DNA from 3 places in the Rhizobium sp. M1 genome. Region 1 is predicted to be linked to each of the others. Evidence: predicted binding sites of a transcription regulator. Region 1 holds the regulator's gene; each other region holds the start of a gene.
The links. The regulator PhoB, encoded in region 1, activates phosphate uptake and scavenging genes when phosphate is short. The targets are predictions, from matches to a motif close to TGTCATNNANCTGTCAT.
Positions count from the first base shown of each region.

Region 1 (3,652 bases):
ACCTGATCGAAACCCGGCGTCTTGGGGCCGAAGCCTTCGAGATATTTCTCCTGGCCGCCGGCAGCGATCGTCGCAAGCGTGCGCCCATGGAAGGCGCCTTCGAAGGTGATGACATGGAAGCGCTCGGGACGGCCCTTGGAAAACTGATAGCGGCGCGCCGTCTTGATCGCGCATTCGAGCGCCTCGGCACCGGAATTGGTGAAGAACACCTTGTCGGCGAAGGTGGCGTCCGTCAGCCGTTTGGCCAGCCGCTCCTGGCCGGGAATCTCATAGATGTTGGAGAGGTGCCAGACCTTGTCGGCCTGCTCCTTCAAGGCGGCGACCACATGCGGATTGCCGTGGCCGACGGAGGTGACGGCGACGCCGGCGCCGAAATCGAGATAACGCTCGCCGCTTTCGGTAATCAGCCACACGCCCTCGCCTCGCTCGAACCGCAGCGGGGCACGAGAATAGGTGTCATAAAGCGGCGCGGCTTCGGCCATGGCGCGGGTCTCCCGATCAGCATTGTCAATCACCGGACTCCGGCTAAGAAAACCGGGCCCGAAAAATCAAAAATGCCGCCTTTCGGCGGCGATCGGTACTATTTCCTTTTCGCGCTGCAATGTCAACAAAACTGCGCCCTTAGCGGATGCAGCAAGCTTGTACAGCGGCATTTTCAGCCTTCAACAGGCATTATTGCAGAAATGACACGCAGAGGCAGCAAGTTGGGGAAAACTCGGAATTCGATTCATCCGGATTCCCGCGACTCTTGTCACGGAGTCAGCCTCACACTAGGTTAAAGTTCAATTACTAGACTGCATGCGGCGGAACTAGTCACCAAAATTGATCAAGCGTTTCTTGTTTCGGAGGCTTCCGGGACAACGGTGAGGGATTCTGCCATCACCAACGCAAAAGGTGGAGACAGGGCATGAACTGGACAGACGAGCGGGTCGAGAAACTCAAGAAGCTGTGGTCCGAAGGGCTGAGCGCCAGCCAGATCGCGGCACAACTTGGCGGCGTGAGCCGAAACGCCGTTATCGGCAAGGTGCACCGACTGAGCCTGCCGGGCCGCGCCAAGGCCGGCGGCACAGCCGCCGCGGCGCGCACGCCGAAGCGCCAGACATCGGCGCCGCGCGCGCCGAACTACGCCTCCCGGATCACCACCCGCACCGTGACCCGCCAGCAGGGCGCAACGATGCTGAAGGAAGAGATCGAGATCGATGCCGTCGAGGAAATGGAATATGTTCCGAAGGGCAACGTGGTCGTGCCGATTTCCCGCCGCCTCGGCCTGACGGAACTGACCGAACGCACCTGCAAATGGCCGGTCGGCGATCCGCTGAAGGACGACTTCCACTTCTGCGGCTGCGAATCCCCGGACAATTCGCCCTATTGCAGCTATCATCAGAAGCTTGCCTATCAGCCGGTCAACGAGCGCCGCCGGGCGGCAGCGCGGGTCAGCTGAGCGGGCAAACCATTGCTGGAAATGCGAAAACGGGCTGGAAGGCCCGTTTTTTTGTGTGAGTGTGTTGCGTGTGACTGCCCCTCATCCGCCTGCCGGCACCTTCTCCCCGCGCGCGGGGCGAAGGGGATATGCCGCAACCTCTCGGTCCTTACCCACCTCTCGCAGGGCACGTCCCCTCGCCCCGTTTACGGGGAGAGGGCTAGGGTGAGGGGCGGAGCTTGCTCGACTTTGTCAGAAACCCCTCAGGCTTCCATCGAATAACCGGCGCCGCGGACGGTGCGGATGACGTCCTGCATGTTGGAGAAGTTCAGCGCCTTGCGCAGGCGGCCGACATGGACGTCGACGGTGCGTTCGTCGACATAGATATCGTGGCCCCAGACGCCGTCGAGCAGCTGCGAGCGGGAGAAGACGCGGCCCGGCGACGACATCAGGAATTCCAGAAGGCGGAATTCGGTCGGGCCGAGGCGGACTTCGCGGCTCTTGCGATGGACGCGGTGGGTTTCGCGATCGAGCTCGATATCACCGCATTTGAGCACTGACGACAGCACTTCCGGGCGGGCGCGGCGCAGCATGGCCTTGACGCGGGCAACGAGTTCGGGGGTCGAGAACGGCTTGACGACGTAATCGTCGGCACCGGTGGACAGCCCGCGGACACGTTCGCTCTCCTCGCCGCGCGCCGTCAGCATGATGATCGGCAGCCGTTCGGTTTCCGGCCGCATGCGCAGGCGCCGGCAGAGTTCGATGCCGGAGACGCCGGGCAGCATCCAGTCGAGGATAAGAAGATCCGGCGTTCGCTCCTGAAGCCTGATTTCGGCCTCGTCGCCGCGCAGGATGGTATCGACTTCGAAGCCTTCCGCTTCGAGATTATAACGGAGAAGCACGCTGAGGGCCTCTTCGTCTTCAACAACTGCAACTCTCGGGATCATGCGTGTCCGTCTCCTCACGCACGATCCTTAAACCGGGGGCGATTTAAGCAAGGGATCCCGCGCAAAATCAGAAATTGGCTGCGACCTCTTTGCGCGCCCGGGCGGGCGCGCACGCAATGGGCTGGCCCGGCACGGTTATTCCGTGGCGGCACCGACGGTGTTGGCGCTGTCGTCCTTCGGACGGTCGCCTTCCGGCTGGGCGCCGGTTGCCATGTAGTAGATCGTCTCGGCGATATTGGTGGCGTGATCGCCGATGCGCTCGATGTTCTTGGCGCAGAAAAGAAGATGCGTGCAGCTCGTGATGTTGCGCGGATCTTCCATCATATAGGTCAGGAGTTCGCGGAACAGCGACGTGTACATCGCGTCGATCTCGTTGTCGCGCTCGCGGATGGCGGTCGCCTTGTCGGCGGCGCGCGTCGTATAGACGTCGAGCACTTCCTTGAGCTGGACGAGCGCCAGCTCGGACAGGTGCTCGAGACCGCGGGCGAGCTTGCGCGGAACGCCGGTGCTCTGCACGGCGATGACGCGCTTGGCGGTGTTCTTGCCGAGGTCGCCGACGCGTTCGAGATCGGCGGCGATGCGGATCGAACCCATGATTTCGCGCAGGTCCGAGGCCATCGGCTGACGGCGGGCGATGGTGACGATCGCCTTGTCGCCGATTTCGCGTTCGGTGTGATCGAGGATCACGTCGTCGGAAATGACCTTCTGCGCCAGCGCGGTATCGCCGTTGACCAGCGCGCGAACGGATTCGGCGACCATCTGCTCGGCCAGGCCGCCCATTTCGGAAATCCGCCTGGAGAGGAACTTCAGATCATCATCATAGGCAGTATAAATATGTGTCGATGCCATGGGGCTTTGTCCTCGAATAACGGGAAGGCTTCGGATTGCCGCAATCAGCCGAAGCGACCCATGATGTAGTCCTGGGTGCGCGGATCGTCCGGGTTGGTGAACATCTTGTCGGTGTCGTTCTCCTCGACGAGGTTGCCGAGGTGGAACATGGCGGTGCGCTGCGACACGCGCGCTGCCTGCTGCATGGAGTGGGTGACGATGACGATCGTGTAGTTCTCGCGCAGCTCGTGGATCAGCTCCTCGACCTTGGCGGTGGCGATCGGGTCGAGCGCCGAGCAGGGTTCGTCCATCAGGATGACCTCAGGGCTGACGGCGACGGCGCGGGCGATGCACAGGCGCTGCTGCTGACCGCCGGAGAGGCCGGTGCCGGACTCGTGCACGCGGTCCTTGACCTCGTTCCAGAGGCCGGCGCGCTGCAGGCTGGACTCGACGATCT
Region 1 covers NZ_NWSW01000061.1:4,764-8,415, reverse strand. Annotated here, with positions in the region: gene CO655_RS31625 (aspartate aminotransferase family protein) at 1-482, opposite strand, end outside; gene CO655_RS31620 (GcrA family cell cycle regulator) at 908-1,441, shown strand; gene phoB (phosphate regulon transcriptional regulator PhoB) at 1,684-2,367, opposite strand; gene phoU (phosphate signaling complex protein PhoU) at 2,503-3,216, opposite strand; gene pstB (phosphate ABC transporter ATP-binding protein PstB) at 3,261-3,652, opposite strand, start outside.

Region 2 (3,652 bases), on a different contig from region 1:
ACACTGACCGATCCCGCCTCGACGCCGGCCGAAGATGCGGCGATCCTGAAATCCGTCACCAACACCTATCCGACGGTCACCAGCGTTCGCGTCAAGGACGCGATCGATATCGTCAACCAGCTCGTTGCCCAGCTGGCGACCGCGATCCGCGCCGCAGCCTCGGTGGCCCTCATCGCCTCGATCCTCGTCCTCGCCGGAGCGCTTGCCGCCGGCAACCGGGCGCGCACCCACGATGCAGTGGTGCTGAAGACGCTCGGCGCCACCCGGGCCATGCTGATCCGCGCCTTCAGTTACGAATACCTGATCCTGGGGCTTGCGACCGCGATCTTCGCGCTAATCGCCGGCGCCGCCGCCGCCTGGTTCATCGTCGCCCGCATCATGCGGCTGCCCTCGGCCTTTCTGCCCGATGTGGCGGGGCTGACGCTGGTGACGGCGCTCGTCCTGACCGTCGGCATCGGCCTCATCGGCACCTGGCGCATCCTCGGACAGAAGGCGGCGCCCGTCCTGCGCGAGCTTTGACCGGCGAACGACGGCCAAACCCTTCACCTTACGGCGATTTAACCGGCCAGGCCTTCGCAAGCCTCTTGTTTGCGAGGGGCGAAGGCCTCATATTGTCTGCAGGCATGCTGGAGCTCCGCAGCGGCGCCCGGGTCGAAAACCCCGACACCGTAACTCCATCGGAGCTTGTAAGAGGAAACTATGGCTGATCTTCGTAACTATCAAAGCCGCGCTCAAACCGGCGAGATGATTGATCAGGGCCTGCGCACCTATATGCTCAAGGTCTACAACCTGATGGCGCTGGGTCTGGCGATCACCGGTGTGGCCGCATATCTGTCGTTCCAATTCGCTTTCGCCAATGGCGAGATTACCGCTTTCGGTCAGGCGATCTATCTGAGCCCGCTGAAATGGGTGGTCATTCTGGCGCCGCTGGCTCTGGTGTTCTTCCTGAGCTTCCGGATCCATAGCATGACGGTGAGCGCCGCCCAGACGACCTTCGCGATCTATGCCGCGCTGGTCGGCCTGTCACTCTCGTCGATCTTCCTGATCTATACCGGCCAGAGTGTCGTTCAGACGTTCTTCGTCACCGCCGCCTCCTTCGGCGCGCTGTCGCTTTACGGCTACACGACGAAACGTGACCTGTCGGCAATCGGCTCGTTCCTGATCATGGGTCTCTTCGGCCTGATCATCGCCTCGCTCGTCAACGTCTTCCTGGCCTCCTCCGCGATGCAGTTCGCCATCTCGGTGATCGGCGTGCTGATCTTTGCAGGCCTGACCGCCTACGACACGCAGCGGATCAAGGAACTCTACTACGAAGCCGATGACGTTGCCGTTGCCGGCCGCAAGGCGATCATGGGCGCGCTGACGCTCTATCTCGACTTCATCAACCTCTTCATGTTCCTGCTGCAGTTCATGGGCAACCGTAAATAAGCAGGTCCATCAAGATCGAAAAGGCGGCTTCGGCCGCCTTTTTTGTTGCGCCGTTTTCGGAGGAATGGTTTTAGAGGAGCTCTGCCCCGCCGCTGGACCACTGCCCGATGTCCTTCCTTCTGCGCGACGCCTCTGAGGCCGATATCCCTGCCATTACCGGGATCTACCGTGAATCCGTTTTGAACGGCACGTCGAGCTACGAGATCACACCGCCCTCCGAGGCCGAGATGGCGCAGCGCTTTGCGGCGATCGTCGGCCAGCAATATCCCTATATCGCCGCGGCCGATGACGACGGAAACTTCCTCGGCTACGCCTATGCCTCGGCCTTCCGCACCCGCCCGGCCTATCGCTGGATGGTGGAGGATTCGATCTACCTGGCGCCCGAAGCGCGCGGCCGCGGCATCGGCAAGGCACTGATGAACGAGTTGATCGACCGCTGCATCGTCCTCGGCTTTCGTCAGATGGTGGCCGTCATCGGCGGCGCAAGCCCCGCCTCGATCGCGCTTCATCTCAAGGCGGGCTTCGTGGAGGTCGGCCTGATGCAGGGCACGGGCTACAAGCACGGCCGCTGGCTCGACACGATGCTCATGCAGCGCAGCCTCGGCGAGGGCATGACGACCGATCCGGATCCATCCGCCTATCCCGGCACGCTGTTCGCCGGCTGACCAGGCTTACTTATCGACCAGCTTCAAAGCCTTGTCGAACACCTTGAGGACGTGGTTCAGCTCGTGGCCGCGCTTCAGGATCATGCCATTGACGTTGATGACGGAGTAGGCGCCTTGCTTGGCGGCGAGCTTCGGGTTCTTTTCGATTCGGAAGAACGGCATTTCGCCGGAGCGCTTGAAGACGGAAAACACCGCCCTGTCTTTCAGGTGATCGATGGCGTAATCGCGCCATTCCCCCTCGCCGACCATGCGACCGTAGATCCACAGGATCGCGTCGAGTTCGCGCCTGTGGAAAGTCACCGGAAGCGGGTCTTTGCTTTGTTTGTATTCCCTGAGATCGACGACGACTGAAGAACTATTGTCGACGGAGCGGCTTTCGCCGTGTCGCAAATCCGGCTGATCTGTCATCAGTCTCCCGAGGCCTCCGCTTGTGACAGGAGAATGACAGTTTGCCCGAGCCGCCACAAATTGCAAGAGTGCGGCCCGTCACATTCGGCCGCAGTGGAAGAGTCGACGCTTTCTCGGCAGCGCCGCATTTCAGTCAAAACAGCGCCTCATTTGCAGGAGAATTATGCATCCCGGTTTGGCGCCAGCGCGCCAAAGGGCCCGGCGGAGCGTATCGACCTTAACCCCAGCCCCGAATACGCTCGGCCGGGCCGCCCGGACCTTCATCCGTATCAGGATGAAATCTCAGATATTTTTGCCCGCCATCACCACCGTCGCGCCAAGGATCGCGGCCGGATCGCCGTCCGCGGTCGCCGACTGCAGCAGGATAGCGCAACCCTCGAGTTGCGGCCGCTGCAGGACGCTTGCCGGCAGCGTCAGATTGGTCGCCTTGCCATCCCACATGCCGACGGTTTCGACATTGGTGACGCTGTGCAGATAGGAGAGCTTCTTGCCGCTGTTTTCACCCTTTTCGACTTCGATCGTCTTTTCCTTGTCGAAATAGACCATGACGACATTGGCTTTACCCTGCCCTGCGCCGATCTTGATCTCCAGCTCGTCGCCGCGCATCGATGCGCTGATGGGAACGGTCAATCCGTTGCCTTCGCTGCTGTAGCTGTCGATCCGGCTGTTGATGCCCGTGAGATCGGAACCGGCGAGATGGCCGCGCCCGTTGACGATGACTTGCGGCGTGTAGACGTTGCTGCGGCCCATCGTCCTGGCATAGCCGTATTGCCGCTCGGTGTTTTCCTTCGAGCTCAGCGTATCGGCCCAGCCGAGATAGTTCCAGTAATCGACGTGATAGGCGAGCGCGATGACATCGCCCTGGTTCACCAGCTTGCGGAAAGCCGCGTCAGCGGGGGGACAGGAGGAGCAGCCCTGCGCCGTGAAGAGCTCGACGACGCCTTTCGGCGTGCCGTCTTCGGCATGCAGCGGGCCTGCGAGAACAACACCGGCCAATAGCGGGATCAAGAAACGGGGGGACATTCATGCACCTCTTTTTCAGCGCCGACGGCGTATTGGAACCGGAGGCGCTGAGATATGAACGTACGAATAATCCTTCCGGGTCCAAACGAAAAGTCACGAACGGGTGAGACGCGGCACGACCGGAAGCC
Region 2 covers NZ_NWSW01000001.1:160,238-163,889, forward strand. Annotated here, with positions in the region: gene CO655_RS00830 (ABC transporter permease) at 1-519, shown strand, start outside; gene CO655_RS00835 (Bax inhibitor-1/YccA family protein) at 700-1,428, shown strand; gene CO655_RS00840 (GNAT family N-acetyltransferase) at 1,536-2,093, shown strand; gene CO655_RS00845 (DUF2794 domain-containing protein) at 2,100-2,501, opposite strand; gene CO655_RS00850 (thioredoxin family protein) at 2,784-3,524, opposite strand.
Region 2: CO655_RS00845 (DUF2794 domain-containing protein) is a predicted target of PhoB. The motif match lies at 2,524-2,540, and genes of this name have one in related genera.

Region 3 (3,652 bases), on a different contig from region 1:
CTGTGGAGATCGCGGCGGGAACCGTAGAGGTATGGAGGATGCCGTTGCGGTGTATATTTTCGGCGGGATCGAAGCAGACGACCGCGCCGTCGGCGGTGCGCGCGGCGATGATCGAAACCTCGCGCTCGAAGGCGACGAAGCTTTCGAGGATCAGCGGCACGGCGCCGAGCGCGGCATAGGCGCCGTCAGCGCTGTCGGCCACTGAACGGAAAACCTTCTGGCCCTTGCCGTCATAACCGAGACGGCGGGTCTTCAACACGCCCTGACCGCCGAAATCCTTCAGGGCCGCCTCGAGATCGGCCTGGCTGTCGATCGCGTGAAAGCGGGCGGTGGTGATGCCGCAATCGTTGAGGAAGCGCTTTTCGACCAGGCGGTCCTGTGCGGCTTCCAGCGCCTTCGGCGGCGGATAGACGGCAATGCTTGCCGAAAGCGTCTCTGCGGCGGCAACGGGCACGTTCTCGAATTCGTAGGTGACGACATCGCAGGCAGCGGCAAGTTCGGCCAGCGCCGCCGGATCATCATAGGCGGCAACGATCTGCCGGTTGGCGAGCTGAGCGGCCGGGCAATCCGCCTGCGGCTCGAGAATGATCGTGCGGAAATTCAGTCTGGCGGCGGCGATGGCCAGCATGCGGCCGAGCTGGCCGCCGCCGACAATGCCGATCGTGCTTACAGTCATTGGTCGTCCATCGGGTATTCGGCGATGCTGGCACTCTGACGTTCGCGCCATTCGTCGAGCCGCTCGGCGATTTCTTCGTCGGAAAGGGCAAGCACGGCGGCGGCGAGAAGGGCGGCGTTGACCGCGCCTGCCTTGCCGATGGCGAGCGTTCCCACCGGAATGCCGGCCGGCATCTGCACGATCGACAGGAGGCTATCCTGGCCGGACATGGTTTTCGACTGGACCGGGACACCGAAGACCGGCAGCGGCGTCATCGATGCGGTCATGCCCGGCAGATGGGCAGCGCCGCCGGCGCCGGCGATGATGACCTTGAAGCCCTCGGCGCGCGCGCCCTTGGCGAAATTCGCCATGCGATCGGGCGTGCGGTGCGCCGAGATGATGCGCGCATCATAAGGGATTTCCAGGGCTTCCAGCGTATCGGCCGCGTTCTTCATGGTTTCCCAATCGGATTGGCTGCCCATGATAATGGCGACGGGTGGTCTGTCTGTCATCGTTGCCGCTATTCCTCTCAAGCAATGCGATCGGGCGATGCGATCAGGCGATGATATCAGGAACGATCTGATCTTCCAGCTTGGAGAGCTTGTCCTTGATGACGAGCTTCTTCTTTTTCATGCGCTGGATTCGCAGAGCGTCGCATCCGGTCTCGATCATGGCGTTGATCGCGGCGTCGAAATCCTCGTGCTCCTGACGCAACCGCGCCACCATGAGCCTGATTTCCGCCTGTTCCTGATCGGCCATATGCATTCCCCGTTGTCGTCTTCGGATCTTGTCCGATCTGCCGATGATTTCCGCAAGCTCCTATCACCAAATACGGGTAACGGCTAGTTAGTCTTGATCATGAATTTGCCATCTCATCTTCATCTTTTCGCCTTCGACAAGCCTTCAAAAATATGTCACAGTCCGGCGCGTTGACACCTTGATCCCCGACGATGATGGCCGGGGAGGGTAAGAGGAAGGAAGGGTCAAATGACAGTTCAAGCTCATCTTGAATCACTCCAGAAAAAGCATGTTGCTCTCGAGGAGGAGCTGCACGCGCTCAGAACAGCTCCCTCTATCTCCGACACGGAAATTGCCGAATGCAAGCGCCGCAAGCTGCGCATCAAGGACGAGATTCAGCGTCTCAAGTCATCCGTCCACTGATCTTCCCAAGGGTCGCCGGCCGATCATCTTGCGCATGAAGAGGTAAATCCATCCATTCCGCCTAAAATTTGCAAGACCCGGTGATTTGACACCAGAATTGCGCCAGCCCGATGCTCGCGGCATCGCGGCTGGCGCTTTTGCATCTCCCGCCGCCGATCGCGTTCATCGGATTAGGTTTGGGGTCTTGTCGGAGGGCGATCAGGCCCAGAACTGATCCAGCCACAGATTGAGCTTGTCGAAGCCGCGGTTATTGACCGCGTAGATGCGTTTCGTGCCTTCCGACGTCACCGAGACGAGGTTGCTGTCGAGCAGCGCCTTCAGGTGTTGCGACACCGCCGGCCGGCTGATCGGCAGGCCCTCGGCGAGCTCGTTGACTGTTCGCGGCGCGCGCCGCAATTCTTCCAGCAGAAACCGCCGGTTCGGATCGGCAATCGCAGAGAAGGGGTCCGTGTTCGACATGGCGGGAACGCTACGGCAAACCGGCCGCGGCGGCAAGAAAATTGTGCGTTGCAGCGTGGAGCAGGGCCGCCCTTACCCGCCAAGGCCCTCGCGCACGATCAGCAAGGCGGCGATCAAGGCCATCGCATACATGAAGGGGTAGAAGATTGCCGACTGCATGCGGCGCACGCACCAGGCGCCGGCAAGCGTGGCGAGCGGGGCGAAGGGCAGCAGCGTCGCCGAGGTCGCAAGGTTCTGCGTGTCGAGCTGGCCGAGCGCGAAATAGGGGATCAGCTTGACGGCATTGAGGATCGCGAAGAAGCGCACGCTGGTGCCGGTATATTCGCGCGGCTGCAGCTTGAGCGGCAGGGCATAGACCTGGAAGGGCGCGCCGCCGGCATGGGCGACGAAGCTGCCATAACCGGAAAACGTCCCCCAGAGGCTGGCGGCAACCGACCGCTGGCCGCGCGGCGGGATCACCTTGGCGATGCCGGGGCCGAAATTGCTCCAGAAATAACGCAGGCAGAAGAGGATGGTAACCGCCCCGATGACAATGCGCAGCATGTTGCCCGGAACCAGCGCCGACGTCGCCCAGCCGAGGCCGATGCCGAAGATTGCGCCCGGCAGCATGATTTTCAGCGTCGTCCAATCGCCATGCTTGCGCCAGATGACGAGCGAAATCATATCCATGAAGATCAGAATCGGCAGCAGGATCGCCGCCGCTTTGACCGGGGAGACGACCAGAGCGAGAAAGGGCAGGCCGATCAGCGACAAAGCGTCGCCCATGCCGCCTTTCGCGAGGCCGACCAAGAGGACGGCGGGCACGGCGGCGTAGTAGAATGACAAATCCTGCGGCATGCTTTCGGCGTCCTCCTCTTGCAAGCCTCCTCTAACGGAACTACTCACACAAAACGAGTGCGGATCCGTCCTTTCGAAAGGGGAATTCGCTGGAAACGGAAAGACCTCATGACCGAACCGGAAAACCGCTGCCGCCTTGTGCTCATCGCCCCCGATATCGCCGATGCCGATGAACAGGCAAAGATCGTCGCCGACGCGCTGAAAGGCGGCGATGTCGCCTCGGTGATCGTGCCGCAATACGGGCTCGACGACGGCGCCTTTCAAAAACATGCCGAAAAGCTGGTGCCGCTGATCCAGGATGCCGGGGCGGCGGCGCTGATTGCAGGCGACAGCCGCGTGGCGGGACGGGCAAAGGCCGATGGCCTGCATCTTTCCGGCAATGCCGAGGTGCTGTCGGAGGCGATCGACAAGCACGCGCCGAAGCTGATCGTCGGCGGCGGCAATGCGGCCGACCGGCACACGGCGCTGGAGATCGGCGAAGTGAGGCCGGATTATATCTTCTTCGGCAAGCTCGATGGCGACATCAAGCCGGAGGCCCAT
Region 3 covers NZ_NWSW01000006.1:37,591-41,242, reverse strand. Annotated here, with positions in the region: gene CO655_RS06375 (5-(carboxyamino)imidazole ribonucleotide synthase) at 1-676, opposite strand, end outside; gene purE (5-(carboxyamino)imidazole ribonucleotide mutase) at 673-1,167, opposite strand; gene CO655_RS06365 (DUF465 domain-containing protein) at 1,211-1,414, opposite strand; gene CO655_RS06360 (DUF465 domain-containing protein) at 1,643-1,816, shown strand; gene CO655_RS06355 (metalloregulator ArsR/SmtB family transcription factor) at 2,015-2,275, opposite strand; gene CO655_RS06350 (sulfite exporter TauE/SafE family protein) at 2,348-3,112, opposite strand; gene CO655_RS06345 (thiamine phosphate synthase) at 3,221-3,652, shown strand, end outside.
Region 3: CO655_RS06360 (DUF465 domain-containing protein) is a predicted target of PhoB. The motif match lies at 1,521-1,537, and genes of this name have one in related genera.